2 regions of the Paenibacillus sp. FSL K6-1330 genome follow, and region 2 is predicted to be linked to the other one. Evidence: a T-box and tRNA genes for the amino acid it is inferred to sense, from the RefSeq annotation. Region 2 holds a T-box; the other holds one or more tRNA genes.

Region 1 (14,989 bases), 250 kb from region 2:
CCGCACCTTCGAAGAGTCGATCCATAAAGCAGTTCGTTCTCTGGAGATCGGTGTGCACCGCCTTTACTTGAAGGGCGCTAATGAGCTGAGCGATGAAGTGCTTCAGCAGCGTCTGATCAAAGCCGACGATGAGCGGATGTTCCTGATTGCAGAAGCGTTCCGCCGGGGGTATGGACTCCAGCAGATTCAGGACCTGACAAAGATTGACTGGTGGTTCCTGGACAAGATCGAGCGCCTGATCCAATACGAAGATCACATTCGCAGCGAAGCGTCACTGACTTACGAAACGCTGTACGAAGCGAAGCGACTCGGCTTTACGGATCGTGCGATAGCCGAACTTCGCGCAGAAGGCAATGCCAGCACGCATACAACTGAGGAGTCGATCGGATTCCTGCGTCGCGAGCATGGATTGCGCCCGGTTTACAAAATGGTGGATACTTGCGCAGCGGAGTTTGAAGCAACGACGCCGTATTACTACTCGACGTACGAAACGGAGAATGAAGTCATCGAATCCGCCAAGGAGAAGGTCATCGTGCTGGGCTCCGGACCGATCCGGATCGGTCAAGGGATCGAGTTCGACTACTCCACAGTGCACGCTGTATGGGCGATCCAGAAGGCGGGATACGAAGCGGTTATCATTAATAACAACCCGGAGACCGTCTCCACTGACTTTAATACGTCGGACCGACTCTACTTCGAACCGCTCTTCCTCGAAGATGTCATGAACGTCATCGAGCAGGAGAAACCGATCGGTGTCATCGTACAGTTTGGCGGGCAGACAGCAATTAACCTCGCTGAGCCGCTCAGCAAAGCGGGCGTGAAGATTCTGGGTACCAGCTTGGAAAGCATTGACGAAGCTGAGGACCGTAAAAAATTCGAAGCGCTTCTGTCCAGACTCGAGATTGCCCAACCGAAAGGCAAAACTGTAATTTCAGTTGATGATGCTGTAGAAACTGCGCAATCACTGGGTTATCCTGTTCTGGTAAGACCATCTTATGTACTCGGTGGACGCGCGATGGAGATTGTATACTCCGACAGCGAGCTGCTGAGTTACATGAAAGAGGCGGTTAAGATTAACCCGGACCATCCGGTTCTGATCGACCGTTACATGATGGGTAAAGAAGTGGAAGTAGACGCGATCTGCGATGGCGATACGGTGCTGATTCCAGGCATCATGGAACATGTAGAGCGCGCGGGCGTTCACTCCGGTGACTCGATTGCGGTATACCCTCCACAGTACTTGTCCCAGGGGCTGAAAGATAAGATTGCCGAAATTACGATCAAAATTGCCAAAGAGCTGAATACACGCGGACTTGTTAACATCCAGTTCGTTATCTATAAAAATGAAGTGTACGTGATCGAGGTGAATCCACGTTCTTCCCGGACGGTTCCGTTCCTGAGCAAGGTAACAGGCATTCCGATGGCGAACCTGGCAACACAGGCGATCATGGGCAGCAAGTTGAAGGATCTTGGATACGAGGAAGGCATGTGGCCGGAAAGCGAGCATGTATCGGTTAAAGTACCGGTCTTCTCCTTTGCTAAACTTCGCCGCGTTGAGCCTACACTTGGACCGGAAATGAAATCCACCGGTGAGGTTATGGGCCGTGACGTGAAGTATGCCAAAGCGCTGTACAAAGGTCTGATCGGTGCAGGCATGAAAATTCCTTCAACGGGTGCGATCATCGCTACCATCGCAGATAAAGATAAAGCTGAAGCTGCAGCACTGCTGAAAGGCTTCCATAAGCTTGGTTATAAAATCATCGCCACAGGCGGCACGGCTGCAGCATTGAAAGAGGCGGGTCTTAACGTGACCACCATTAATAAGCTGTCCGAGGGAACACCGAACATTTTGGATATGATCCGCACAGGCGAAGCGAATTTCGTCTTCAACACATTGACCAAGGGTAAAACGCCACAGCGTGACGGATTCCGAATTCGCCGTGAAGCGGTAGAAAACGGTGTGGTATGTATGACCTCGCTCGATACGGTTCGTGAGCTTCTGACGATGCTGGAGACCATCAACTTCTCCTCTGAAGCGATGCCGGTTTAATCGAGAAGGAGGGATATAGATGAACGCCCGCTACAATGAAATGGCGGGCCGCCTGATGGTGGCCCTGGATTACCCCGATGCCGAGCGCGCGAAAGCATTAGTGCAGCAGTTGGAGGGTATCCCGTGTTATATGAAGGTCGGTATGCAGCTGTTCTACGCTGCCGGTCCCGATTTTGTTAAAGAATTAAAAGCAAAAGGCTATTCCGTGTTCCTGGATGTGAAGATGCATGATATTCCGAACACGGTAAAAGGTGGGTCGAACAGCGTAACGCGGCTGGGTGTGGACATGTTTAATGTTCATGCCAGCGGCGGCGCTCTCATGATGCAGGCGGCAAAAGCCGGGGCGGAGGCCGCAGTGGCGGACACCCCGGGTCTTGCCATGCCTACGATCATTGCGGTAACCCAGTTGACTAGTACGAGTCAGAATGTCATGAATAACGAAATCGGCATCCCGGGTTTGGTAGAGGATGCGGTCGTACGATATGCGAAGCTGGCTCAGCAAGCGGGACTGCATGGCGTCGTCGCTTCATCGCTTGAAGTGGAGGCCATTCGGTCCGCATGCGGCCAAGCGTTTAAGACCGTTATACCGGGTATCCGTCCAGCCGGTGCGGATATCGGAGACCAGACTCGGGTCCTTACACCAGGGGAAGCCATCCGCAAGGGCAGTCATTATCTGGTTGTCGGCCGTCCCATTACGGAATCCCCGAGCCCGAGACAAGCTGCAAAACAGATTATTGAGGAGATGATTCAAGCATGAGTACACTCGCGAATATTCCACATCAGATCGCATCTTATTTGCTGAAGATTGAGGCCGTTTCTCTTAGACCTCACCAGCCGTTTACGTGGACGTCGGGAATTAAGTCCCCGATCTACTGTGACAATCGCTTGACGATGTCCTATCCCGAGATTCGCGACTACATTGCTGAATCGTTCGCAGCCGTCATCCGGGAGCAATATCCGGAGGCCGAGGCCATTGCCGGTACGGCCACAGCCGGGATTCCGCATGCAGCCTTTGTATCCCAGAAGATGAACCTGCCCATGTCCTATATTCGGGACAAAGCAAAGGGGCATGGCAAGGAAAACCTAATCGAAGGCTTGATCAAGCCAGGTCAGAAGGTGGTTGTGATCGAGGATTTGATCTCCACGGGCGGCAGTTCGCTCAAAGCGGCGCAAGCGGTCAAGGATGCAGGGGCAGAGCCGCTGGTGGTATTGGCTATATTCAGCTACCAGCTGGATAAAGCGGTACAAGCTTTTGCTGAAGCCGGTATTCCACTGCAGAGCTTGTCCAATTACGGAGCGCTGATTGATGTTGCGCTATCCGAGAATCGGATTCAGGAACAGGATGTGGAGCTTCTTCAATCCTGGAGATCGAATCCAACTTCCTTTGGCGTGTAAACAACTTATACCAGCTAAGATCATCAGGCTGTCGTCTTTGTGAGTTATCGCAGAGCGACGGCTTTTTTTATTGTAATGTGGCGAAGACAATCCATGGTGGGTGCCGGGTTGACAGCGGCAGGCTGGATCGTTACATTAGGACTGTATGCGGCTGGTAGCCAGCCATCGGTGTCCTTATGCTGATATAGAAGGGATATAGTCTAACAGATGAATGCTAAGAAAGAAGCAGTGCTTGAAGCCGGGAAGCGGTTGTTTTTGGAGCAGGGGATTTTACAGACGAGTATGGAGCAGATTGCCGAAGCGGTCCCCGTTTCCAAGATGACGATTTATAACTACTATCAGAGCAAAGAGGGCTTACTGGATCATGTCGTGGACCGGATGGTTGACGAGCTCATGGCGATTTACCGCGATATGATGGACCAGGCAAAAGATCCGCTTGAGGCGTTAACCGTCTTCTACAAGGATCAGCACAAATTTTCGGCGTTTGTCTCGCAGAAATTTGTGGCGGATCTGGCCAAATTCCCGGAGCAGATGGACAAGCTGCTCCAATTCAACCAGAAATTCGTTGTTCCGGAATTTGAAATGCTGATCTTTAAAGGCCAGCAGCTTGGACAGATACGGAAAGACATCTCTCCCCAGGTATTGGTTGCGTTCCTTACTTTTATCAAGGAATTTACAGCCCGGAACGAATGGTACCATGGTCTGGGGAGCCTGAACGTGATCAGTGAACAGCTGATGACGATTCTTTATCACGGTATTATCCAGCAGGAAGATCCGTCTAATCTAACATGAGTACAAGAACATTCCAGAGGTGATTTCGACCCGGGAATGTTTTTTTATGAAATTTTACTGTTGAGCAGTTTGAAAATCGGCTGATTTGAGTATATGTTCCTATAAATTTAGGGCCACGACTTGGTAGAGGGCAAGGAGATGTCTCACCTATAATAGTAATGATAACGTCAGATTTTAACACAAAAATAGGCGGGGCTGACCGTAAGGAGGAGAGATCTTTGGAAATTCCGTCAAGGATCCAACTGACCGGCAAACAATTCTTTGTACTTACTGGCATTGTCGGTGCGCGGGCTGTTATTGGGTTAGAGGACCCTTTTCGTGGAACGTTGACCGAGGAGATGCCCATAGAAGTGGCCAAGATTGAGCAGGAGCTGCAGGAGAAAGACTTGATTGATACGGGTGACAGCGAGCCGGTTCTTGTGCAGGAACTGCTGGAATACATAAAAGTATGCAGCCGGACCCTGTTAACGATACATATGAGGGTGTCCGGTTCCGACAAGGAGCCGAAGGAGTGTTTCATTTATTACAGTTCAAGTCTGGTGGTAAAGGCCGATATTGAAAGCGAGCCTGACGGTGAGAGAGTCTATGTGCTGGAAGCGCTGGGAACCCCTTCGGAAGCTTGGCTTAAAATCATCAATCATCTGCAGCTGGAGGATCGGAAGAACCGTGATACAGCTCTATTGGCAATGCCTAAAGGCTGGTTTCAGCAATGGATGAGTGCCGAGCAAGGGGAGCAGGAGCCTCGCAAGTACTTGCTTGCCCAAGGCTACCCGGAATCGGTTGTCTCCGCCTTGGCCGATTGTGTCAGCCATCCGGAGAGATACGCTACCTTTACAGCGTACTATTGTCCGGATCTGAACTGCCGAATACAGGGAATCGAACTGTTGAGAGGACAGCATTCCAATTGGCTAATTCGCAATGAAGGCGAACAGGATCAAATTTGGGGCGCCACGGTAACGGAAATCATACGGGAGCTTGGCGCGGTGATTGAGCGCATTAAGTGTAGTACCTGAAATGCTGAACCAACAAGGGTGTCTGGCTTGAGAAAGACAGGCGCGGATATGCGAGCCAATGTGACAAACGGCGGGGAATCTGGTCACGAATATCAACGTGAACAAGAGCGGGGCAATAAGGGGAGTGGCAAGATGAGCACAAAGATTTCAGAGGAAGAACAGTTTCATTTCCGGCTAATCCCTGCCGAGCAGATTCGGGGCGGCATTGTATGTTTTTTATTCATTATGCTGATCCCTGCACTGGTCACGTTGGCGGCGCCGATGATGTCGATATACATGTATGTAGCTGCGGCGCTGTGGGTGGTTATGCTGCTATGGGGGATTGGCCTGAGTGTAAATCCGTACCGGTCTGAGGTCGGTTTTGTGCTGTACTTGGGGATATACGGGTTGGCGGTGGCGGTCACTTGTGAGATCGCTATACTCAAAATGATGTATGACATGGCCCGAGTTGAATCCATCGGGTATGGGCTTAGCTCGGCAGCGGTGATGCTTTTGCTCATCCTCGTTTTTTATGTGTTGTATTTCAGAGCACTGCAGCAAGGGGCTTACCAGTCCATGGAGCGCAAAGGCGGCGTTGGAAAAGCGGGCAAAGCGGCCCTGCTGTTTGCGGCTATCGGTTACACTGGGTATTACGTAGTGGTTGCGGTAACCGGCGATCTTGGCGGATTTGTGATGGGGATAGCGGCCTTTTCTGTTCTGTTAATTCTCGGTCTGTACATGGCCGTTGTTTTCATTCATCGGTATAAGTTCATCCAGGACAATATGGATAAGCTGAAAGCTCATTATCCCGTACTGGGATTGCCGAAGAAGCAGCGGAACGCCGCGTTTCTGAACAAAATGAACCGGGGCCGTATGCCTGCGGCACCGCACCGGAGGAGCAAGAAAAGGAGAGGATAATTACGACGCAACAACAGCAGCCAAACGGATCGATTGTCATTTTTGAAAGAAGGCAAGAAGAAGCTGGTGATCTACGGTCGCAAGCAAATTCTGGCGCTTGAGCAGCCGCAAAAGAAGTTTGTTGGATTTCGGTTTTTTTGTGGAAGTTTGGATATAATATGACAGCATTACATTATCATTCGGGTAAGGAGTCGCATAGGATGAACTGGGTATATTACGGAAAGCTGTATACAAGCAAATTTCAGGCGGGCTGCTTCGCTAAACGTTTGGAGCAGGATGGCTGGCTGTTCGGGTACCATGATCCGCGGATGGTGGAGGTTTACCGTTCCAAAAAGGGTCGCTATGGCGTGCGGTTTATGCCTTGAGAAAATTCCATTAAAACAGCACTTGACTTGTTGTAGGGGAATGGTGTATATTTATTCTTGTCGCTGTTTGATACAGCATTGACGCGGGGTGGAGCAGTTCGGTAGCTCGTCGGGCTCATAACCCGAAGGCCGCAGGTTCAAATCCTGCCCCCGCAACCAATTTTTAAACGATGTATGTATGACGTCCTTATGTTTATGTGTACATGTATGTTCAGGGCCCTTAGCTCAGTTGGTTAGAGCGGTCGGCTCATAACCGACTGGTCGGGGGTTCGAGTCCCTCAGGGCCCACTTTATCGAAAACCCTTGCGATGCAAGGGTTTTTTGCTGTTTATAGGACTGTTTAGTTGAGTGAAAAACTATGGTGAAAAACGCATTTGCTAACGGCAGCTATTGATCGACAGTATCGTTCATTGAACATTGCTGTGGTCATTCCAAGGTGTTCAACTGCGACTTTCAGATAGCTGAAGGCACTGAGAGTATGGCTAATACGTCCGTTCTTCAAGTAGACCGCGATGTGAGGAACCCCTCCCAGTCCTATTTATGGTACATTAGCACATTCTGATCATGATTGCCGAAATGTCCAGACTAAGTCCGTCTATGTACATAAACTGTACCATTCCACAAAACAAGGAGGTAAATATCGGTGAGTTACGAAAAATCTTGTTACGGCGGATACGGGAATCCAGTAGGTACTGTTCTGGTTTTATTTATTCTCTTGGTTATTATCTTGGGAACTTTTTGGATTTAACTAAGCACCTGAATGAAGCATTCATTGATTTGATTTAATTTAATTCAGCAATTACGATACTGCACCCATGCGGTATCCCCAATTCGGTAAACGGGGACGGCTACTTTCCGTCCCCGTTTTTGGATTAAGTTCATTGTACATAAACCGAACATCAAACAACGAGGAGATCAGTGCTGTAAGGCATGTTTATTTGTCTGCGAACACATGAATCGTGACAAGGGCAGAAAATAGTAGAGAAGGGGCACAGCGTTGGCGTGTGCCCCTTATTTGTCGTGCATCCATATATAGAAACCAACAGGGCATCAACGGTATAAGATCATGGTTCATGAGCTGGGCTATCAGAGCTGGAGGTGTCAGTTGTTGACCTGGACGATCGGCAAGAACTCTATGTAGCTGGTTGCAAAATGTGAGACAGATCTCCGTTTTTACGGGGGACTATTTTCATTTGAGGAAATTGAGCGATTTGACTAATCATTTGTCCATATCCATTGAATCCATGTACTCATATATATGTTAAGGATTTGATAATTAAAAAGGAGGGAACACGAATTGCCAAAAAGAACAGTCAGAAAAATGGGAAATCATACGGTGAAACAACTGCATGCACCTAAGAGACATTCCGGAATCCGTTCGAGTAGCGTTGCAAAGGCAATGAGGACGATGATTGCCGCGCAAAGAGCATTGAATGCACAAGTACCAGTTGTTATTAACCAAAGAAATAGGATAATCAGCACGAATCGAAATTGGGTAAACGCACTTGAAATCGAGCGGAATCCTGCCTGGGTAGCGCCACAAGCTGGTGAATCCTACGTTTGGGGAAGAAATGACCCTAACGGTCCCGCTGCTGTGGTCGCCAGAAGATTTACGATTAGAGACGATATTGAGAGAGCTAGCTTATTCCTGTCCGTTGATAACTTTGCCATCGTTTTAATAAATGGACGGCCGGTAGTTATCGACAATCCGCAGGGCAATGTTTCATTCTTTAATCCGGGAAGAACGTTTAATATTAGGCGTTTCCTTCGGAGAGGTACAAATGATATTGTGATCGCCGCCTTTAACTTCCCGTCAAACGCAAACAGAAGCGGAGATAATCCAGCTGGTGTCCTTGCACGTATCGCAATTGAGCTAGAAGATTAGTCCGGTAGTAGCTCTAAGTTCAATCGGTTGCGAACGCTAAAGCATTTGCCGACATCGTAATCATCGCCATGTTCGACTTTAATTCGGCGCAACCGGTATGTTGAATACAAAATAGGAGTAGACGACTTTTTTGATGACCGAGTTTTTTCAAATGATGTGCTCCTCATCGACGTACTAAGCTGACTAAGCTAACGGAACACTATAGTTTAGAACAAACCGCCTAATGATTGGGCGGTTTTTCTTATGCAAAGACTTATTAAAAGGAGGACGCTGACACGTCCTCCCCTTAGTCCAGGTATCCCCCGGCTGAGATAGCGGCCCGCCGAGCGCAATTTATCTGACATCCGCTATCTCGCATTCCATCATAACTGAAAGCCGAGAGGAACGACAATCGGAACACTTGAGAGTAAGAATTTGCTAATGCCGCACGAGCTCTTCAAAGCCGGAATAGCCAAACAGAAGGATGAACTATAAAAACTATTAGAGTAGTCCTAATAATGGCCTTGCACATAACCATGTATGTCTAAATAGGATGTTGTAAGTCGTTTAAATTTAAGGAGGCATACAACGAATGCAGACGAAACGGCAAGCAGTAAAGAAGGTTAGAATAACATCTACAAAACAGGTGAAGAGACGCGTAAAGGTACAGAGACACGTACATGAATTTGAAGGTAGTACCAAGCTGGCAGAAGAAGGAGCAGATCGGCACAATCATCGGTTTGCTGGTGTTACAGGGCAAGCGATTCGAGTGGGGAATAGTCATGTCCACGAAATTGAATTAGAAAAAACTGATTTCTTGAACCATTTTCATAATCTGAAAAAGATTAGAACTGGACCGGCTATTCCAGTAGGAAATGGCAAACACGTACATTTTGTAACTGGTCAGACTACATTAAACGATGGTCACGTACACCAATTCAATTTTGCGACATTGATTCAATCACCTCTCGTTTAAGAATTATAAAACAATAAACTTTGACGGCTAGTGGTCTAACGCAATTGCTGACAAAAACATAAAAACCACGAAAACATTTGCAGTTCTAAACCTATATATAATGAAGTAACTAAACTGGCTGTACCCCGCAAAAACGTTTTCCTTAGCTCAGTTGGTTAGAGCGGTCGGCTCATAATCGACTGGTCGAGGGTTCGAGTCCCTCAGGGCCCACTTTATCGAAAACCCTTGCGATGCAAGGGTCTTTTGCTGAGATCACCGATTAATTAGAAGTTCAATTAGAGTATATTCTTGAAACTTTGCTATCCTTATCGGTTTATTTTTGCGAAAATTGCCCATATATATGTTATACGATGAAAATGGGGTGTATGGGCTCACATGGATGAACATATGATAATTCTGCTTCGTAGTATATCTGCATTTGTGCTTTTGTTGATTATTACGCGATTCTTGGGAAAACAAACGTTATCTAACATGAATTTTCATGAGTTTGTTACCGCCGTTATTTTGGGTGCAATTGCTGCAAATTTTGCTTTCAATGAAAAATTGCAGGTAATACAACTACTCATCTCGCTTGCTGTTTTTACATTTACATCCTATCTTTTATCAAAGCTCGTTGTGAAGAACCGTAAATTCCGTATGTGGGCTGAAGGGACACCGAGTATACTTATAGAGGGTGGGAAGATTCTTGAAGAGAATCTAAAGAAAAATAAATTAACATTAGATACAGTAAATCAGATGTTACGACAAAAAGATATTTTTGACATCTCGGAAGTTGAGTACGGCGTATTAGAGATCAATGGAATGATATCTGTGATGAAGAAAAAGGAATACCAGAATGTAACTTTAAAAGATATGAAAAAGGGAATGAAAGGGAATCAACAGTTTCCGATTGAGCTTATCATGGATGGACAACTTTTAGAGAAGAATCTAAAGGTAAATGATCTTTCCCCCGATTGGGTTCATGATAAATTAAAAGACCGGAACAAAAATATTGAAGATGTTTTTTATGCGGTCAAGGGAACCGACGGTCAATTGTATCTCGATTTTTATAAGGATAAGATACAACATCCAATTGACGTAGAGTGAAGCTGAGCGGCATGATCAGGACCTTAGCGAAACAAACATAACCGAAGCGAAAAACTCCCCGCGGTTCACTTTAACGTAAGACTCCACCAACAATGCCGGTGGAGTCTTTTTCGGTATATATTTTAAGCGAGATTTGTAATCGGGGGCGACATACGGTACATTTTAATAGAATCATTGGGGATACGCTTATTTATACAGCTGCTGCTGGGTGGATGCAGCTGATTTTAGATATAGGATGGGGGATTAAGGTGTCAGAGTGGGTGTTAAATCAGTCGTGGGGATTGCCTGTGTTGCTTGCCTTCTTGATGGTCGTATTCGTATTTGAGTCACGGAAAGCCTTTAAGGCATATAAAGAAAAAAGACGGTTCGAATTGGGATGGGCTCTCTTGTTTGCGCTGGTGGCTTTATTGGCGATGATCGTCCTGGTGGCATATTAAAAATACATAACCAAAAACAAGACACCGCCAGAAGCTTCCGGCGGTGTCTTGTTTAATGATTGGCTATAAACGTTGCTGAAGGAAGTTATCCTTCGTTACCCTTCACTCATGACAGCCTCTGTTGCGGCCCAGGCTCTGCCAGCACGCATGGCCAGGAAGAAGCAGAGGATGAGGACGATGGACGCGGAGATGTAGGGAAAGTTGATGTCCAAATCAAACAGATACCCTGCTACCAGCGGTCCTGCAATATTCCCCAGGCTGGTATAGGCCGAGTTCAGACCGGCCACGTAGCCTTGCTGATCCTTCGCCAGCTTGGACATTTGCGTACCGATAGCGGGACGTAAGATGTCGATCGACAGAAAGACCAGGAAGGTAACAAGGAATATCAGCCAGTATTTATGCACAAACAGGGTTAACAGGATACAGATTCCTGCGGTAAGCAAGCTGAGCGTAATGACTCTTTTCTCACCGAACCGGTTCAGGATCCAACCGAAAATCGTCGCTTGGACGACGGCACCCGCAATCGATCCAAATGTGATGATCATGGCAATATCTTTAGGGGTGAACCCAAATTTATGATCCACAAACAGGCCGAACACCGTTTCATAATTGGCAAGGCCGAAAGAGAGCACAAATACAATGATCAAACTTAAGAAATAAGGTTCTTTGAAAGAACGTACCAGTTGGACAACCATGCTCTCCTTCTTCCGTCCCAGCAAGGTAGGTGCTTCCTGTTTGGTGGATGACTCCGGAAGCAGCAGCAGCGTTACCAGTGCGGCAATTCCTCCCGCAACAGCCGCAGCGTAGAAAGGAACGCGAATGCCAAACTCGGCGATAAACCCTCCGATGCCCGGTCCGATGATGAAACCTGTCGTAATCGCAGCATTAATGAACCCCATGCCCCTGGCACGTTCCTCATTCGAAGTCACGTCAGCCGTGTAGGCCATAACAGCAGGCATAATGAGCGCAGCGCCAATACCGCCGAGCATTCTCGATGCAAACAGGAGCGGCGGTGTGCTGGCAGCTCCGAACAACCATTCCGATATAGCGAACACAATCATGCCGGAGATGATGATTTTTTTACGACCCATGGTATCCGACAATCTACCCGCAAGTGGCGAGAATAACAGCTGTGTTAATGAAAAAGCGGCAACGAGCATGCCTACCGTGCTTCCGCTGATATGCAGTTCCGTCATATAGGTTGGCATAATAGGTATGACGAGCCCGATGCCGGTGAAGACTAGAAATATATTGAACATGAGGAGCAGGATGGCTCCATTGTTTCGCATCAGTAATGACATGATGATTCCTCCAAAATAAAAGACGATTTAATAATGACATGATGAAAATGATGTAATCCGACTATTTATATACTGAACGTTCGGTTTGTAATAGATTATGAAAAAAGAGTCTTGTTTTTCATGATTTCTTTTCAATACCATGCAGAAATACTTTGATGGCGGCATGATAAAGGGAAAGCGCATTTTCCACCTTCGTTATGCGGGACATTTGGCTTAAACCAACAATGAGGCTCTCAAAGATGACGGAAAGCTGCTCCACATTATGATTCTCAAACTCCCCGCGATCAATCCCTTGCTGCAGCAATCTTTGATCGAATTCCAAATGGCTCCGAATAATCTGGACGATTCGCTGCTCTACTTCCTCGGTAACATCTCCATTGCTGTTCATAAATTCATCAAGCGCCTTAGAGAAGGGGTGGTTCAGATCATCAAACACCAATTGATCCGCTATTCCGTATAGCTTGTCAACGGTGGTGGTGTAATGCTGCTCTTTACTGTTCCATTTCTGTTCCCACTCGAGGTCCCATTCCTCGATCAGATACAGAAACAGCCCTTCCTTGCTCTTGAAATGATAATAGATATTCCCTTTACTGCTGCCGGTGGCTTCAACGATTTCCTCTATTGACGTTGATTTGTAACCCTTCTGCATAAAAAGCGCCTTGGCGGCCTCGGCTATGCGTCGCTTGGTATCTTCCGTTTGTTGTTGTTTTTTATTCACGCATGCACCCCCCTTATACCCTTTGCGAGCTTTTCAAAATTTATATACTGAACGTTCGTTCTGTATCTTACCAAATACAATTAATTTATTCAAGACCTCTTGCTGGAGACCTCCAGGCGTTTTTAATTCCAGGATATCGCCCTTGAGCGTAAAGGAAGTAGCGGCCTGCTCCGTAACCTGGGTACGAATATTGTCATTCCGCAGAGGAGGAGCTCCATATTGCTCAGCCGGCGCTCTAGCAAGACATTTCCACTCGAGGAGGATCCGAAATTGAACTCTGTGTTATCGGATCCAATCGGTTTCCCAAAAATAACCGTTACCATGAGTAGGTAGCGGTTATTGTAGAAGTTGATTCATTCCCTTTAATGGTTTACTTCAATGAACTTACGCGATTTCTCATGATAGGACAGCAGCCCCGAAACGGTCACAAATTCGTAGCCTCTCTTTTGCAGCTCCGGCAGAATCACTTTGAGGGCTTCAACTGTCTGTGTACTACCCGGCACAAAATCGTGCATCAGTACAATGTCTCCATTATGGGCATTATCCAGCACTTTTTTGGCAATCCGATTAACGCCGGGCTTTCGCCAGTCCAGCGTATCCTGGTGCCATGACCATAATACGGTCAGCATACCGAAATCCTTGCTTGTGCGGACAATCGCTTCATTATAACTGCCTCCGGGTGGACGAAACAGAACGGTTCGAATGCCGGTTGCATGAAAAATCGCATCCTGCGTACGGTTCAGTTCGCTCGTTAACTTGCTGACGTTAATATTGTGAAAGGGAGGATGGGAGTATGAGTGATTGCCGATCTCATGTCCTTCCTGCAGCTCTCGCGCTACGATCTCAGGGTGTTTCTCCACCCGGTTGCCAACAACGAAGAAGGTAGCCTTAGCGTCATATTGCTTTAGCAGATCCAGAATTTGAATGGTATTCTGTTCGTCCGGACCATCGTCAAAGGTAAGGGCAATTACTTTGTTTTGTGTGGGGACTTCCCATACAATCTCGCCGCGTTCCTCATAATAATCCCTGCCTTTGGAAGCGGATGGTGCATGCTCGGCGTTAACAACTTTCGGATAGCAAAGGGAAATGGAGAGAGCGATTAATACGACGGTTGAGAGTTTTTTCATGGTGAGGGGTATCCTTTTCTCGGCTGTTCTAGTCTTCGCATATGACAATGCAAGCCTATTTATCATTTGGCGATAACGGTAAAATTATTCTTTATGGCATACGGAAGCCTTTGAATCGATGAATTAAAGCGGTGGTTCAAGCTATTAAGTAAGGTGATGCCAAAAATTATGAGTTTCATATATTGACATCACATGGTTGGACATGGTATTATCAATTTTGTCGCTAAGACGAAATGTGCACACCTAGATATCGGAATGAGATCGCAATATATTGCGATTCCCACGCGTACCTTCGGCTATGTAAGTGAACGTGAACGACGCTAGGAACATGCGCGGATAAATATGCCGGGGTGGCGGAATTGGCAGACGCACAGGACTTAAAATCCTGCGGTAGGTGACTACCGTACGGGTTCGACCCCCGTCCTCGGCATTATAACAGCGTCTGGTAAGATGCAAAATAAGTCGGCCCCCGTATGGGTGCCGGCTTATTTTTTTAAATCGACATAAGGTCAATTCATGATGAGCGTTGTTATTGGGTTCAAATTGAACGGAAGATGTTATGGTGTTCCGATTATAGAAATCGCATTCTTTATGATTCCATGCTGGCCTGTGTGAGAGGAGAGAGGAGACATGCGGATGTTTAACAATGATTGGGACCTTATTCTGCAGGGAGAAATGGATAAGCCTTATTTTCAAGCTTTGATGGAACGGGTGGACGAGGAATACAGGCGCAGCACGGTGTATCCCCCCAAGGAAGATATATTTCGGGCTCTTCAGCAAACATCGTACCAATCGACAAAAGTCGTTATTTTGGGACAAGATCCTTATCACGGTCGTAGGCAGGCGCAGGGACTGAGCTTTTCCGTTTCGCCCGGGGTTACGATTCCTCCGTCTTTACGAAATATACATAAGGAGCTTGCTTCGGATCTGGGAATCTCGATTCCCCGTCACGGTTCCTTGCAATCGTG
Region 2 (14,989 bases):
AAGCAATTAAGCTGGGCGTCAAGGATTACATCAGCAAGCCAATTCATTACGGGGAACTCGAGATGAAGATTCGTGATATCGGGGAGGAAATCCGCAAGAAGAGGGCGAAAGAGAAGTATTACAGCACCGTTTCGCTTATTGATGAGGCTCCGAATCCCGAAGCCGTAAAGAAAACGCCGGAACAATTGGTAACGTCTGCTCTGGAGTATATCAATACCCATATGGGGCAGGATTTGGGGATTGAGGAGCTTTCGGAGCATCTGGGCATCAGCTCCAGCTACTTCTGTTTATTGTTTAAGAACCATGTCGGACTCACCTTTGTGGAGTACTTGACGAGACAGCGGATGGAGGCAGCCAAGTTCCTGCTGGTGAACAGCGATAAGAATATCGCTCAGATCGGCTCCTTTGTCGGTTATCATGAGCGGCGGTATTTTACCAAGGTATTTCAGAAGGCTACCGGCATGACGCCATCCGAATTCCGGGAAATGTCCGGAGAGGCAACGGTATAGGTTTTGATAGGACCCATGCAGGCTGCTAAAGTCATCACTAGATCAATCCCGCCTGGCTTGCAAAGTCCTTTAAATTGATAGAAGGTAGGTATGAAATCAATGAAATGGACGGCAGCAGATTTATCGTTAGAACAAAAGGTAGGACAAATGTTTATATGCGGCTTCAACGCGCTGACGCCGAATGAGCATGCCAAGATACTGATTGAACAATATCAGGTCGGGGGCATCTGCTATTTTCGCCGGAATGTGAAAACGCTGCCTCAGCTTGCCGAACTGTCGGAGTCCTTACAGCAGCTCGCATCGGACAGCCAGAAGTTCCCGCTTCTGATCTCGATTGATCAAGAGGGCGGTATGGTTGCACGAATTGATCATGAAGGCATCAGCCGCATTCCGGGGAATATGGCGCTTGGAGCAGCGGGCAGCGCGGAGGCTTCGTACAGGGTAGCGCAAATCGGGGCGCGCGAATTGCGTTCACTTGGTGTAAATATGAACTTCGCTCCTTGTCTCGACGTGAACAACAATCCTCGTAATCCGGTCATCGGCGTGCGTTCCTTCGGCGAAGATCCTCAAGCTGTTGCCGCTCTTGGGACTGCGGCAATGAAGGGATACCAGGAAGAAGGTGTATCCGCTACGGCCAAACACTTCCCGGGCCATGGCGACACCAGCGTCGATTCTCATCTCGGGCGGGCTTCTGTACCGCATGATTTGGAACGGCTCCGCAGCGTGGAATTGTATCCGTTTGCGCAAGCGATCCAGAACGGCGTGGACGCCATCATGACGGCTCACGTCAGTTTCCCGGCGATAGAGCCGAGCGATCTGCCGGCGACGCTCTCTCATGCCGTGTTAACGGGTTTGCTGAGGGAGGAGATGGGGTTTGAAGGTCTGATCATAACGGACTGCCTTGAGATGCACGCAATCTCCAAAGAGTACGGGATTCCGGAGGGCGCGATACGCGCGATCGAAGCGGGTGCGGACTGCGTACTGGTCAGCCATAATCTATCGGAGCAGACGGCGGCGATTACGGCCGTCATTGAGGCTATCCGCAGCGGGAGACTCCCGGTAGAGCTGATCGACAAGGCTGTAGATCGGATATTGGCGCTTAAGCAGCGTAATGCAAAGCTCGCTGAGGAGCTTCCGGTCTACCCGATTGGCGAGGTTGCGGAAGAGACCAAACAACTGCTGGCTCAAATTGCAGGCAGAGGAATCACGCTGGTGAAAGACGAAGGGCAGCTGCCTCTTAAGCCGGAGCAGGCCGTTGCGGTGATCTGGCCTGAGCTGCTTCAGGCAACCCAGGTGGATGAAGCATGGAGCAAGAGCTACACCTTAGGGGATGCCTTGAGAAGTTACGGGGTTCAGGCAGACGATCTGCGTGTCGGAACGGATATGTCCGACGAAGAGATAGAGCAAGCCGTTAAGGCAGCTGAAGGATATAAACAGATTGTAGTAGCTACGTACACCTCCGAGAGCCGTCTTCCCGCCGGCCAGCAGAAGCTGGTGAACAAGCTGGTTGAACTTGAGGATGTGGCACTTGTTATCGTCGCTACCCGTAATCCCTATGATATCAATGATCTTCCGCCGGTTCCGACGTATTTGTGCAGCTACGAGAACACACCTTATTATATGAATGCAGCCGCGGGTGTCTTAATAGGACGGGTTACGCCTGAGGGTAAGCTCCCGGTAGGAATCAGCGAGACTTATCCGCTTGGCTGGAGCGGTAATCAGGACTATGTCAATAATTAAATAAGGGTTGCTCAAACCGGAGTCTTCCTACCCAGGAATGCTCCGGTTTTCCTATTTTCCAGCCTTTTCTGAGCAACTTTTGGGGAAAGTCCGCGTCTAATAGTATGTCCAATAGAGGCAGACAGACTATACTGAGAGTTTTAAAGGAGTAGAGAATGAATTTCAAGAGAATCTCGATGATTACAGTCCTTGCCGCGGCCCAGGTATCCATGGCATTTCCCGCGGCAGCTGAATCACCGGATATTACAGCTCCGGCGCTAAATAGCCAATCAGCGCTGCAGTCCCCGGTGGAAGGACAAAGCCAGCAGAGTGGAGAACAACAGACGGACTTGCAGCAAGCGGAGGAAACATCAGCAACGCCAAAGGAAACATCTTCTGATTCAGTCGAAGGTACGATTAGCGATCCGAATGCCGAACCTTCTGCACCCAATGAGCAGCAGGAGGATACGGAAAACGATCCTTCCGATAATGAGGTTTCAGAGAACGAAGAGGGCAGCCCATCCGGAGAGCCCGAAGTCAGTACTTCCAAGTTTTCTGCGAATGAACTTGTACTGATGATGAACAGCAATGTGATGTACCATAACGGCAAGAAATACAAAGCGGGTCAGCCGATGGCTGTGAAGCAAGGGGTATCCTATGTCGCCATTCGCGCCATGGTTGAACGTGCAGGACTGAAGCTGTCTTACGATAATAAAACGAAGGAAACCATCATCCTTAAGGATGGTAATGAACTTCGGTTTACGACAGGAAGCAGCAACTATAAAGTCAATGGACAGGTACGTTCGATGAAAGGCCCTGCCTACCAGAGCAACAATGTGTTTATGGTTCCGTTAACCGCGATCACGCAAGCGCTTGAAATTCCATACCAGGTGAACCAGCCCGAGAAGAAGGTTATTCTCGATCTATCCGGTATGGGCAGCGGCAACGGTAATGGTGAACAGCCAGGCGGAAATAACGGCGGGGGATCTGGCAGCGAGGTTCCGAATATACCGAATCTCGGGCCCAATGATCTCATCTTGATGATGAACAGCAACAAGATGTATCAGAACGGGAAAGCGTATACGGCAGGTCAGCCGATGGCAGTTAAGAACGGCGTATCCTATGTTGCCATTCGCTCCCTCGTTGATCGTGTCGGCCTGAAGCTGACCTATGACGGAAAGACTAAGGAAACGATTATTATCCGCGGTAACGATGAGCTTCGTTTTAAGACGAACAGCAGCGTTTACACCGTGAACGGGGTCAGAAAATCGATGAAGGGACCGGCTTACCAGTCCAACAATACGTTCATGGTGCCGCTGACCAGCATTACGCAGGCGCTGGACATCACCTATCGGGTGGACCAGCCGAATAAGCGGGTTATCCTTAGCTTGAGCGCAAAGCCCGTAGCTTCCTTCACGGTGCAGCCTGGTGAGATCCTCGCCGGACAAACAACGGTTACGTATAAGACGAATGCCTATTCGCCGACGGGCCTGGCTATTGTTGACGAGCATTGGGAAGGCCGGGAAGAGATTTTTGACGAACCCGGCGTGCATACGGTTTCCTACTCGGTACAGGATTCCAGCGGGGAGTGGAGCGACCCGTATATATTGAGCATTCAAGTATCCGCTCCGAATACGCCGCCTGTTGCCATGTTCGAAACGGATAAACAGGAATATAAGATCGGTGAGAAAATAACGTACATGAATATGAGTTATGACAACGATCCTGGCGATGAGCTTACGTATAAGTGGGAAAACAACGATCAGGCCTTTTTTACGGCAGGACCGCATAAAGTGCTGTTGATTGTTACTGATAAACATGGAGCGACCAGCTCATACGAGAAGATTATCAACGTAACGAGCGAAGTATTGTATACGCGTGATCAATTCAATCAATTGTTTACGGGCATCGGCGACAAATACACCTTTGACGGATCCGCTGTGCCGACATGGAATCTGATGCCGATTACAAGAAGCTCCGAACCTTATTTGTTGATTCGCAGCAACTCTCCGGAAACCGTCTATCAAGAGGGTATCGTCTACCGCGAGGTCGGCAATGCCAGCACGCGATTCATGATCCACCACTTGAACGCAACCGGGAAGAACATGAAGATGTACGTCGTCGCCACTAACATCAACACTATGACGGCGCGTCTGACAACCGAGTATACGGGAATAGGCGGTCCGATTAATATACCGACTGCCACGGGAAAAGCAGCTGTTCAGCGTTACCTCGAGTCTATGCAATCAGCTGATTCATTCAAGACGATCTCGCTCGCGCCTGGGGAAAGCCGGGTCATTCTGCAAGACTTGAGCGCGCAAACCTTGAAGAATCAGCAGGTGCTGTCCATGTTTGCTGATCTCTATTCGGATTCACCGATCCGGTATGATGTCATCATGATTGATGAAGCCAAGGATCCGATTCAAAAGCTTCCTTACCTGAAGCTCCATCCGAGCGATGGCGTTCATAACCGGGGAACGTACCCGGACTCGACACGGATCATTGAATCCCATGATCTGGTTGGCAACACGCCTACCCGTCTAGCGCTCGGTGACAAGACAAACGATCCGAATCTGGAAGGGTATGACGGCATTAACGGTTCATATCAATCCAATGCCGGGAACTTCGGTGTGCTTTACAAAATCAAGCTGCACCGCGTAGCGCCCAATACGCTGATCACGCTGAATCCGCGTGGAGGCAAGTACATGGGTGCGCTGATGGTGAACGGAACTATCATTCAGACGCCGAATACAAGCGGAGGCGCTATATCTGCACCGAATGAAGCTGCCGTTCTCTATCGTACGGGGAATTACGAGCAGACCGTGGAAATCCTGTTTACGGCGGCGCCGGGAAGCAGCTTGCCAATCAACTTCCTGTTCCAGCCGCTTCCGCAAGTGAAGAACTAATCCACTATTTATTCATAACAAAGGGACAGCCTTACAGCCAGCACATGGTTAGGGCTGTCCTTTTTGTTGGCTCTTGCCAAGGGATCTCGTCAAATGCCAAGTGTTTCGCGTTCCGGCCGGCGCAGTACCTTGCAGGGGTTTAGTCTATCCACAACCGCTTTCATTGACGCTGTCTTATTTTTCAGGCATTATAAGGAGAGAGTATCTTCAAGTAGAGGAGGTTACCTCCGTATGCTTACGACGGAACAGATCATCGACGCCATGTCGGAACATGGGCTGCGCATTACCGATCAGCGCAAGACGCTTGCCAAATTGTTTGGGGAACATCCTGGATATTTGACGGCCAAGGATGTGTACGAATATATGGGCCGGAAGTACAGCGGTTTGAGCTTTGATACAGTGTACCGGAATCTTCGGGTATTGTACGAACTCGGTGTATTGGAGCAGGTAGTGTTCGAGGAAGGCATCAAGTTTCGAGGACGATGCAGCGAAGAGCATCATCATCATCACATGATTTGCCTGCAGTGCCAGAAGACGTACCCGATTACGTTTTGCCCGATGCAGCTGACCGATGCACCGGATGATTTCCAGGTGGTTCAGCATAAATTCGAAGTGTTCGGTTACTGCCGGGACTGCGGCAAGGACAATACCGATAAGGAAACTTCACCAGCCAGTGGAGGAAAGCGGGACAGCCGGGTATGAGCACGGCACGTAGGGTAGTGAAGGTGCCGATACACTTCTATCGGAAATTCATTTCTCCGTTGAAACCGGCGACTTGCCGATTCTACCCGACTTGCTCGGCCTATGCACTGGAAGCGATTGAGGTACACGGCGCGCTGAAGGGCTCCTGGCTGGCGGCCAAGCGAATAGCAAGATGCCATCCGTTTCATCCAGGCGGCATTGACATGGTTCCACCGCGCAAGGATAAGGTGTCGTCTTCATTGACAGAGAAATAGCGTTTTTGGGGTATCCTAATCGATACGAAGCGGAATGGCATGCTGTCTTTGGACATAGCCATCCCACGGAACGCGACTCACCTTGACACACCGCAGCCCGTTTGATTAAAATGTAAGAAATTATAGGTATATCCGAGGAAGAGATAAGTACGAAAAGCTTGCCTTGAACAGAGAGCCGGAACAGCTGGAAACCGGTCTTGGCGAATTTCGGAAAATGGTCTTGGAGGATCCGCTTTTGAGCGCTGCAGTCCAGGTAATAAGGCTGCCGTAAAGAAGCGGCGTGAGCCAGCGTTAATGGACGGCCGGATGACGGCAGATGAGCCTGTTACCCGTAAGGGGACAGGGAATTTGGGTGGTAACACGTGAGAACAACTCTCGTCCCATGGGGACGGGGGTTTTTTGCTGTTTACTGCTGTTTTTCAATAAGAGATTACTTGGTACAAACAATCAATTTCACGGTAAAGGAAGGTTACTATGGCAGACAAAAAGACTTTTTATATTACAACGCCAATCTATTACCCAAGCGACAAGCTGCATATCGGCCATGCTTATACTACGGTGGCCGGCGACGCCATGGCTCGTTACAAACGGCTTCGTGGATACGATGTCCGTTATTTGACGGGGACCGATGAGCACGGACAGAAGATTGAACGCAAAGCGGCGGAGGCTGGGAAAACCCCGCAGCAGTTCGTTGACGACATCGTGGCAGGCATCAAAGACCTGTGGAAGAAGCTGGACATATCCAACGAAGATTTCATTCGCACAACGGAGCAGCGCCACACCAAGGTTGTGCAGGAGGTATTTGAACGTCTGCTGAAGCAAGATGACATCTACAAGGGTGAATACGAAGGCTGGTACTGCACGCCTTGTGAGTCGTTCTTCCTGGAACGTCAGCTTGTCAACGGCAACTGTCCGGACTGTGGCCGACCAGTAGAGCTTGTGAAGGAAGAGAGCTACTTCTTCCGCATGAGTAAATATGTGGACCGCCTGCTCCAGTATTACGAGGAGAATCCGGATTTCATTCAGCCGGTATCCCGCAAGAATGAGATGATCAACAATTTCATTAAACCGGGTCTTGAGGATCTGGCTGTGTCCCGTACGACCTATGAGTGGGGCGTGAAGGTGAAGAGCGATCCAAAACACGTGATCTATGTGTGGATTGACGCACTCCTAAACTATATAACGGCACTCGGATACGGTACGGAGGACACCAGCCTGTATGACAAATACTGGCCGGCCGATGTTCACCTGATGAGTAAGGAGATCGTCCGTTTCCATACGATCTATTGGCCGATCATTCTGATGGCGCTCGATGTTCCGCTTCCGAAAAAGGTGTTTGCTCACGGCTGGCTGCTGATGAAGGACGGGAAAATGTCCAAGTCCAAGGGGAATGTGGTCGATCCGGTTACGATGATTGACCGGTATGGTCTCGATGCGCTTCGTTATTACCTGCTGCGTGAAGTTCCATTCGGAGCGGACGGCACCTTTACGCCGGAAAGCTTCGTGGAACGGGTGAACTCCGACCTGGCCAATGACTTGGGTAACCTGTTGAACCGTACCGTGGCCATGGTCGATAAATATTTTGACGGAGTCGTTCCGGCTTTCTCCGCTGGCGTAACGCAGTTTGATGCAGCGATCGAGGAAGCAGCTAAGTCGGTTTATGAGAAAGTCGAAACCGCTATGGAAAATATGGAATTCTCGGTTGCGCTGACGGCGATCAGCCAGTTTGTCAGCCGCAGCAACAAATACATTGATGAGACACAGCCATGGACGCTGGCCAAAGATGAGAGCAAACGAAATGAACTGGCATCTGTCATGAGTCATTTGGTGGAGACGCTCCGTGTGGCATCGATCCTGCTGCAGCCGTTCCTGACCCGTACGCCGAAGAAAATGTGGGATCAGCTCGGTCTGGCGGAAGGCGAATGGACGACTTGGGAAAGCGGACGCCAGTTCGGAGCCATACCAGCTGGAACGAAGCTTCAAAAGGGCGAGCCGATATTCCCACGCCTGGATACAGAGCAGGAAGTGGCCTACATCGCAGAGGCGATGACAGGCGGTACGAAGGCCGCCCAGGAGGAACCTACGACCTCGGCAGCAGCTTCGTCCGCCGAAAGCACGGAGGAGCCTGTAGAGCTTAAAGAGGAAATCGGCATTGAGGATTTTGCCAAGGTCGAGCTGCGCGTAGCGCAGGTAATCGCTGCTGAGCCGGTTAAGAAAGCAGATAAGCTGCTCAAACTGCAGCTTGATCTCGGATTTGAGCAGCGGCAAGTGGTATCCGGCATTGCGAAGTTCTACAAGCCGGAGGAATTAGTCGGACGCAAAGTGATTTGCGTAACGAACTTGAAGCCGGTGAAACTTAGAGGTGAAATGTCGCAAGGTATGATTCTGGCCGCCTCCTACGGCGACCAGCTGACGCTTGCAACGGTGCCGGATGGCATGCCTAACGGTGCCGTTGTCAAATAAAAAGCTCTCTCATTGAATTAAGTCGCGATAGACGGTGTACCCTATTAAAGGGTACGCCGTTATTTTTTCCTTTAAGAGGTTGTTCAAAAAGTCCGCTTTTGATCACGAAGCGAATCAGGAAGTAGTTCGGCATCGAATCTTGAATTCAGCCGGGCCTTCCGGTGCTCACGTACCCAAAACGTACGCTCCGCTCCTGACGTCCCTAGCTTCATCCAACCTTCTCGGTGCTGAAAATCGACCTTTTTGAACACGCACTTTAATAAGGGGGATATAACATCTCTATTGAAAATTAATAGTAATTTTTACGATTTGGTTGACAATGATGTTTGCCTGCTCTTATAATCTTGTTAGTAAAGATTACGATTAATTGAACGGAGCGGATATGGGAGATGAACATGAACAAGAGAAAGAGAGAAAGCAAACTTAACAGTTGGACCTGGAGTGTGACCTCTATATTGTTGGCGGTACTCATCCTGTCGGGGTGCGGAAGTAAATCTGGCGGCAGCATTGTCGAAGGCAAGGTAAACGTCATTACGACCTTTTATCCAATCTATGAGTTTACGAAGGAAATTGGCGGGGACGACGTCAATGTTGTAAATCTTCTGCCAACGGGCGTGGAACCGCATGATTGGACACCGCGCAGCCAGGATATCGTGAATACTTCCAAGGCTCAGCTGTTTCTCTATAACGGTGCCGGATTGGAAGGCTGGGTACCTGGGTTTCTGAAGGGACTTGATAAAGATACGCAAGTTAAGCCGGTTGAAGTCAGTCACGGGATCAAGCTGATCGATGCCGTGGGAGACGATGGTCATGGACACGGGGCAGCAGCTCATGAAGAAGAGCACGATCACAGCCATGAGGAAGGCACCGAAGCAGAGCACGATCACAGCCATGAGGAAGGCACGGAAGAAGACCATGCGGGCCATGAACACGAGGAAGCGGCCGCTGGGACTAGCGCCGACACACATCATACGGATCCGCATACATGGGTAAGCCCGAAATCGGCACTGGTCATGGCAGAGAATATCAAGAATAGTCTTGTCGAGGTGGATTCCGAGCATAGGGACGGCTACGAACAGCGCTTTGAAGCCCTGAAAGAGAAGCTGGTCAAACTGGATAACGATTTCACAAGCGAGTTGTCCAAAATGCCGAAAAAAGACATTGTCGTTTCCCACCAGGCATTTGGCTATCTGTGCCGGGATTATGGCTTGACGCAGCATGCGATTATGGGACTTTCGCCGGACGCGGAGCCCAGAGCGCAGGATATAGTAAACCTGACCAAAACGGTGAAAGAGAAGGAAGTCAAATATATTTTCTTCGAAGAGCTCATATCGGATAAACTTGCCAAAACGCTGGCGAATGAAGCGGGCGTGGAAACCTTGGTATTGAATCCCGTGGAGGGACTGACGAAGGAGCAGGCAAGCGGCGGTGACAATTATTTCACGCTAATGGAGAAAAATTTGCAAAATCTAACGAAGGCTTTACAATAAGGAAGATGGGGGAGCATATCCCCCTCTTCTTTCGTGTTATGAACGTTTATGATGTTCATATATTTAGATAGAAAGACTACAGAGAGAAAGGCGGCCTGGTTATGGAGCCGGCAGCACAGGATTGCCACCAACCTATTGTACAAATCAAGGATGTATCCTTTCATTACCGCGAGCAACAGGTGATCAAGGATCTCAATTTCACCATAAAAGAGCGGGACTTTGTAGGTATTGTCGGGTCTAATGGGGCAGGCAAAACCACGTTGCTCCGCATGATTGTTGGATTGCTGCCTGCCGCGGAAGGGTCTATCGAACTCTTCGGTCAGCCGATCCGTAAGTTTCAGGACTGGGAGCGAATCGGGTACGTTCCGCAGAAAAATTCGTTTAATCCGCTGTTCCCCGCCACTGTGCGCGAAGTCGTCATGTCCGGGCTATATAATCGGAAGAAAATGTTTCGCCGTTTGAACCGTCTGGACCACCAGAAATGTGAGGATGCTCTGGAAGTGATGCGCATTCAGGATATTGCTGATAAGCGGATAGGCGCTCTGTCCGGTGGACAGCAGCAGCGCGTTTTTCTCGCTCGGGCGCTCATTAATCGTCCGGATCTGCTCATACTTGACGAGCCTACGATCGGCATTGATGCCGATACCCAGGCCGGATTCTTTGAATTGATTACCCATATGCATGCCCATCATCGCATGACGTTTTTGATGGTTACCCATGATTTGGACATGGTTAAAGACTACTTGGGAGAATCGCCGGTATCGCAGAACGGAAAAATTCAGTTTTTTGTCAGACATTCTCATGATATCGAAAACTGCGCAGAAGTGGATCTGCAGCATTCGCTCGTATAATGTATAGAAACAAACTTTTTGAAGCAGGAGAAGGGGACGTTATCATTGCTTGATATTTTGTTTAGCGATTTTTTTCAGCGGGCGCTGATCGGAGGAGTTCTGATTGGTATCACAGCCCCGCTAATCGGGATATTCCTCGTGCTGCGGAGGCTGTCCATGATCGGCGATACGTTGTCACACGTCACGATTGCGGGTGTGGCACTCGGATTTCTGATCGAAGTATATCCGCTTGCCGCAGGACTTGTATTTGCGGTGCTGGCCTCGTTTGCGATTGAGAAGCTGCGAAAGGCATATAAAAGTTATGCCGAGCTGTCAATCGCCATTATTATGTCTGGCGGCGTTGCGCTTGCTTCGCTGTTTTTCACCTTGGGAATGGGCTATAATACGGATGTTATGAGTTATTTGTTTGGCAGCATTTATACGCTGGATTCCACGGATATTTATATGGTGGGCGGTGTAACCGTCGTTGTCATTGCGGTTGTGGTTATGTTCTTCAAAGAGTTCTTCCTGCTCAGCTTCGAGGAGGATGCAGCCAGTGTCAGCGGCCTGCCTGTCAAAATGATGAATATGATCATTACGGTACTGACCGCGCTTGTCGTAAGCACCGCCATCAAAATTGTGGGTGCGCTTCTGGTCTCCGCATTGTTGGTGATTCCGGTAGCGATCAGTTTATTGCTGGCGAGAAGCTTCCGAAGCTCCATCGTATTATCGGTTATCATCTCCGAAATTGCCGTTATCGGGGGACTGATGCTTGCGGGCATATTTAATTTGGCACCTGGCGCGACTATCGTGCTGCTGCTAATCAGCTTGCTTATCATTACGCTTGTCGGCAAAAAGGGCTTTACGACATAAGGGGGTTCTGAAATAAAATGGCTGATATTAATATCGGCATCGCGTTTGCTGCCGGTTTTGCTTCTTTTATATCTCCATGCTGTTTACCGCTGTACCCGTCCTACTTATCTATTATTACAGGCATGTCGGTCAATGACCTGAAGAGCGAACAGAACCGCAAGGAAGTCCGATTCCGGACCATGACGCATACACTCGCGTTCATCCTTGGATTTTCTGCCGTTTACTATACCCTCGGTTGGGGTGCTGGCTTATTCGGGGAGTTCTTCACGGAATATCAGGACCTGATCCGTCAGCTGTCCGCGCTGCTTATCATCGTGATGGGACTTATGCTGATTGGTATTTTCCAGCCTAGGTTTCTAATGAAGGACCGGAAATTCAATTTTAAATCCAAACCGACCGGATACATAGGAACATTTCTGTTTGGCATCGGGTTTGCTGCAGGCTGGTCGCCATGTGTCGGACCGATTTTAACGGCCATCATCGCACTGGCAGCTTCCGATCCGGGAACCTGGTTCCCGCTGATTACCTCTTACTCTTTGGGGTTTGCAGTACCGTTTTTTATCCTGGCCTTTTTTATTGGCTCCACCCGTTGGATTCTGAAGTATTCAAACATCTTGATGAAGGTCGGCGGTATATTGATGATTCTGATGGGGGTTCTGCTCTTCACGGATCAAATGTACAAAATTACGATTTGGCTGCAAGGCATTACGCCGGAGTGGCTTAAATTCTAAAGCTGGGGGGGAAGGCTGGTCCAATTTATAAGTCATTATTGGCATAGGATTGGACCAGGACTTGCCAACCGGTCTCAAAAACATGTATCATTACTAGTGCAGGTAAAACAGTTTTTTGCACGGGTTATGTAATTATAGAAAAGAGGGAATAAGATGCCGACACCTAGCATGGAGGATTATTTGGAGCGCATCTACAAGTTGATCGACGAAAAAGGATATGCGCGCGTTTCGGATATTGCCGAAGGCTTGGAGGTTCACCCCTCATCCGTCACGAAAATGATTCAAAAGCTGGACAAAGACGAATATTTGATCTATGAAAAATATCGTGGTTTGGTTTTGACCAGCAAAGGCAAAAAAATGGGCAAACGGCTCATGGAACGTCATCATTTGCTTGAGGAATTCCTTGAGATGATAGGTGTACAGGATGAAAATATTTATAGGGATGTTGAGGGAATCGAGCATCATTTAAGCTGGGATTCCATTATGAGAATTGAGACGCTTGTGGAGTATTTCAAGCGCGATGAGAATCGACTTCAGGATTTGCGTGACGTTCATAATGAATTAGTCAACGAATCGTAATGTGGCATCTGTCCGCTTGTGACAGATGCTTTTTTAAACTGAATCGTCATATTTCTAGTGTTATACTAATAAGTTAGATTACCTGCAAATTTCATATTTTCGGAGGATTAATAGAAATGAAGCTTCGTAGATGGTTTTTGGTGCTCATTATGTTACTATTGTGTCTCCCGTCGGTGGTCCCAACTGCGCAAGCGAAGGCAGCTCCAATCAGTATTCAGTTGGACGGCGTAACCTTAAACAGTGACGTATCTCCTTACATATTGCCGAAGGTTAACGTAACCATGGTTCCTACGCGGATTATCAGTGAAGGCCTGGGCGCTTCGGTAGCCTGGAATCAGAAGTTAAAGACAGTAACGATCGGGATGGACGGTTCGAGCCTCCAATTGACATCCGGCAGCAAAACTGCGCTTGTGAACGGCTCATCCATACCGCTGGATGCATCGGTTGAAGTTAAGACCGGCCGGGTTATGGTGCCGCTGCGGTTTATCAGCGAGAACCTGGGTGTGCAAGTTGAATGGAACCAAGCGGCACAGCGCATCTCGCTAACGACAGGCACGGACGTCGTTCTTCCACCACCGGTATCCACGGGGGATGAAGTCAGAGGGGCCTGGATATCCACGGTGTTCAATCTGGATTGGCCGAAAACAAAGACCAGCGCAGAACAGCAAAAGGCATCTTACATCGCCTTGCTGGATTCGCTCCAGGAAGTGGGCATTAATACCGTGTACGTGCAGGTACGTCCGGCTGGCGATGCATTGTATCCTTCAACTATAGTGCCATGGTCCAAGGTGCTGACAGGCATTCAAGGAGCAGATCCGGGGTATGACCCGGTAGCTTTCATGGTCGAGGAAACGCATAAACGGAATATGGAGTTCCACGCATGGTTCAATCCTTTCCGGGCAAACACCGATATTTTGACAGCATCACTCGATCCATCCCATGTTGCGCTCAGCCACCCGGATTGGATCGTGAACATAGGTAAGCAGCTGTACATTAATCCAGGGATCCCGGAAGCTCGGCAGCATATCATCGATACCATTATGGAGGTCGTGAACGGATACGATATTGACGGTATTCACCTGGATGATTATTTCTACCCATCCAATACGGTTTTCAACGATGATGCGGCATACCGCCAATATAACCAAGGTGCTTATTCCAGCCTTGCGGATTGGCGCCGGGGAAATATCAATGCATTTGTGCAGACGCTCGGAGAGAGCATACACCGTGTGAAACCTAATGTGGAATACGGAATCAGTCCTTTCGGCGTATGGCGTAACCAATCCGTGGATAAGACGGGATCGGATACAAAAGCGGGTGTGACGGCTTATGACAGCATGTATGCCGATGTGAGGGCCTGGATTCAGAACGGCTGGATCGATTACGTAGCTCCGCAAATCTACTGGAGCATGAGTAACCCTGCCGCCGATTATGATAAGCTGGTTGACTGGTGGGTTAGTGAAGTGCAAGGAACCGGCGTTGACCTTTTGATCGGTCATGCACCCTACAAACTGGGAACCAGTGAGATTGGTTGGCAGAGCGCATCGGAGATCATCAATCAACTGAAGTATAATCAGAATTATGCCGAGGTTAAAGGCAGCATTTTCTTTAGAGCAGAGAATATTTTAAACAATCCGTTAGGCATTAAAGATCAATTGCAATCATATTATAGATAAATCGGCACGTCCTATAGGTATGAAACATCCCCCGCGCTCATACATAGTCATTAGACCATGTGAGGCGGGGGATTTTATATGCAAATCAATGCGGTATTTGAAGGTGGGGGAGTCAAGGGAATCTCGCTTGCCGGGGCTGTCAAGGCGGCGGAGAATGCCGGCATGGAATTCAGCCGCGTTGCCGGAACGTCCTCCGGATCCATCGTGGCATCCGTGCTGGCAGCAGGTTACCGAGCAGATGAGATCAAGCGCATCAT

What was found. A T-box is a leader RNA that pairs with one kind of tRNA and senses whether it is charged. The one in region 2 lies ahead of metG (methionine--tRNA ligase), so its partner is inferred to be a tRNA-Met.
Region 1: it has a tRNA-Met gene. The T-box ahead of metG (methionine--tRNA ligase) is inferred to sense a tRNA for this amino acid. The anticodon was not compared.

The regions. Positions count from the first base shown of each region.
Region 1 is NZ_CP150269.1:2,395,283-2,410,271, forward strand. Features, by position in the region: gene carB (carbamoyl-phosphate synthase large subunit) at 1-2,050, shown strand, start outside; gene pyrF (orotidine-5'-phosphate decarboxylase) at 2,070-2,807, shown strand; gene pyrE (orotate phosphoribosyltransferase) at 2,804-3,445, shown strand; gene NYE54_RS10745 (hypothetical protein) at 3,485-3,628, shown strand; gene NYE54_RS10750 (TetR/AcrR family transcriptional regulator) at 3,653-4,237, shown strand; gene NYE54_RS10755 (hypothetical protein) at 4,456-5,250, shown strand; gene NYE54_RS10760 (hypothetical protein) at 5,383-6,147, shown strand; gene NYE54_RS10765 (hypothetical protein) at 6,348-6,512, shown strand; tRNA gene NYE54_RS10770 (tRNA-Met) at 6,595-6,671, shown strand; tRNA gene NYE54_RS10775 (tRNA-Ile) at 6,727-6,800, shown strand; gene NYE54_RS10780 (hypothetical protein) at 7,810-8,397, shown strand; gene NYE54_RS10785 (YmaF family protein) at 8,969-9,352, shown strand; tRNA gene NYE54_RS10790 (tRNA-Ile) at 9,492-9,562, shown strand; gene NYE54_RS10795 (DUF421 domain-containing protein) at 9,728-10,438, shown strand; gene NYE54_RS10800 (hypothetical protein) at 10,687-10,875, shown strand; gene NYE54_RS10805 (MFS transporter) at 10,971-12,176, opposite strand; gene NYE54_RS10810 (TetR/AcrR family transcriptional regulator) at 12,295-12,894, opposite strand; gene NYE54_RS10815 (polysaccharide deacetylase family protein) at 13,257-14,021, opposite strand; tRNA gene NYE54_RS10820 (tRNA-Leu) at 14,366-14,451, shown strand; gene NYE54_RS10825 (uracil-DNA glycosylase) at 14,658-14,989, shown strand, end outside.
Region 2 is NZ_CP150269.1:2,649,780-2,664,768, forward strand. Features, by position in the region: gene NYE54_RS11900 (response regulator) at 1-509, shown strand, start outside; gene nagZ (beta-N-acetylhexosaminidase) at 609-2,249, shown strand; gene NYE54_RS11910 (copper amine oxidase N-terminal domain-containing protein) at 2,405-5,134, shown strand; gene NYE54_RS11915 (Fur family transcriptional regulator) at 5,366-5,836, shown strand; gene yidD (membrane protein insertion efficiency factor YidD) at 5,833-6,090, shown strand; T-box leader at 6,217-6,476, shown strand; gene metG (methionine--tRNA ligase) at 6,565-8,553, shown strand; gene NYE54_RS11930 (zinc ABC transporter substrate-binding protein) at 8,949-10,043, shown strand; gene NYE54_RS11935 (metal ABC transporter ATP-binding protein) at 10,145-10,894, shown strand; gene NYE54_RS11940 (metal ABC transporter permease) at 10,940-11,746, shown strand; gene NYE54_RS11945 (cytochrome c biogenesis protein CcdA) at 11,764-12,477, shown strand; gene mntR (transcriptional regulator MntR) at 12,631-13,056, shown strand; gene NYE54_RS11955 (family 10 glycosylhydrolase) at 13,173-14,732, shown strand; gene NYE54_RS11960 (patatin-like phospholipase family protein) at 14,811-14,989, shown strand, end outside.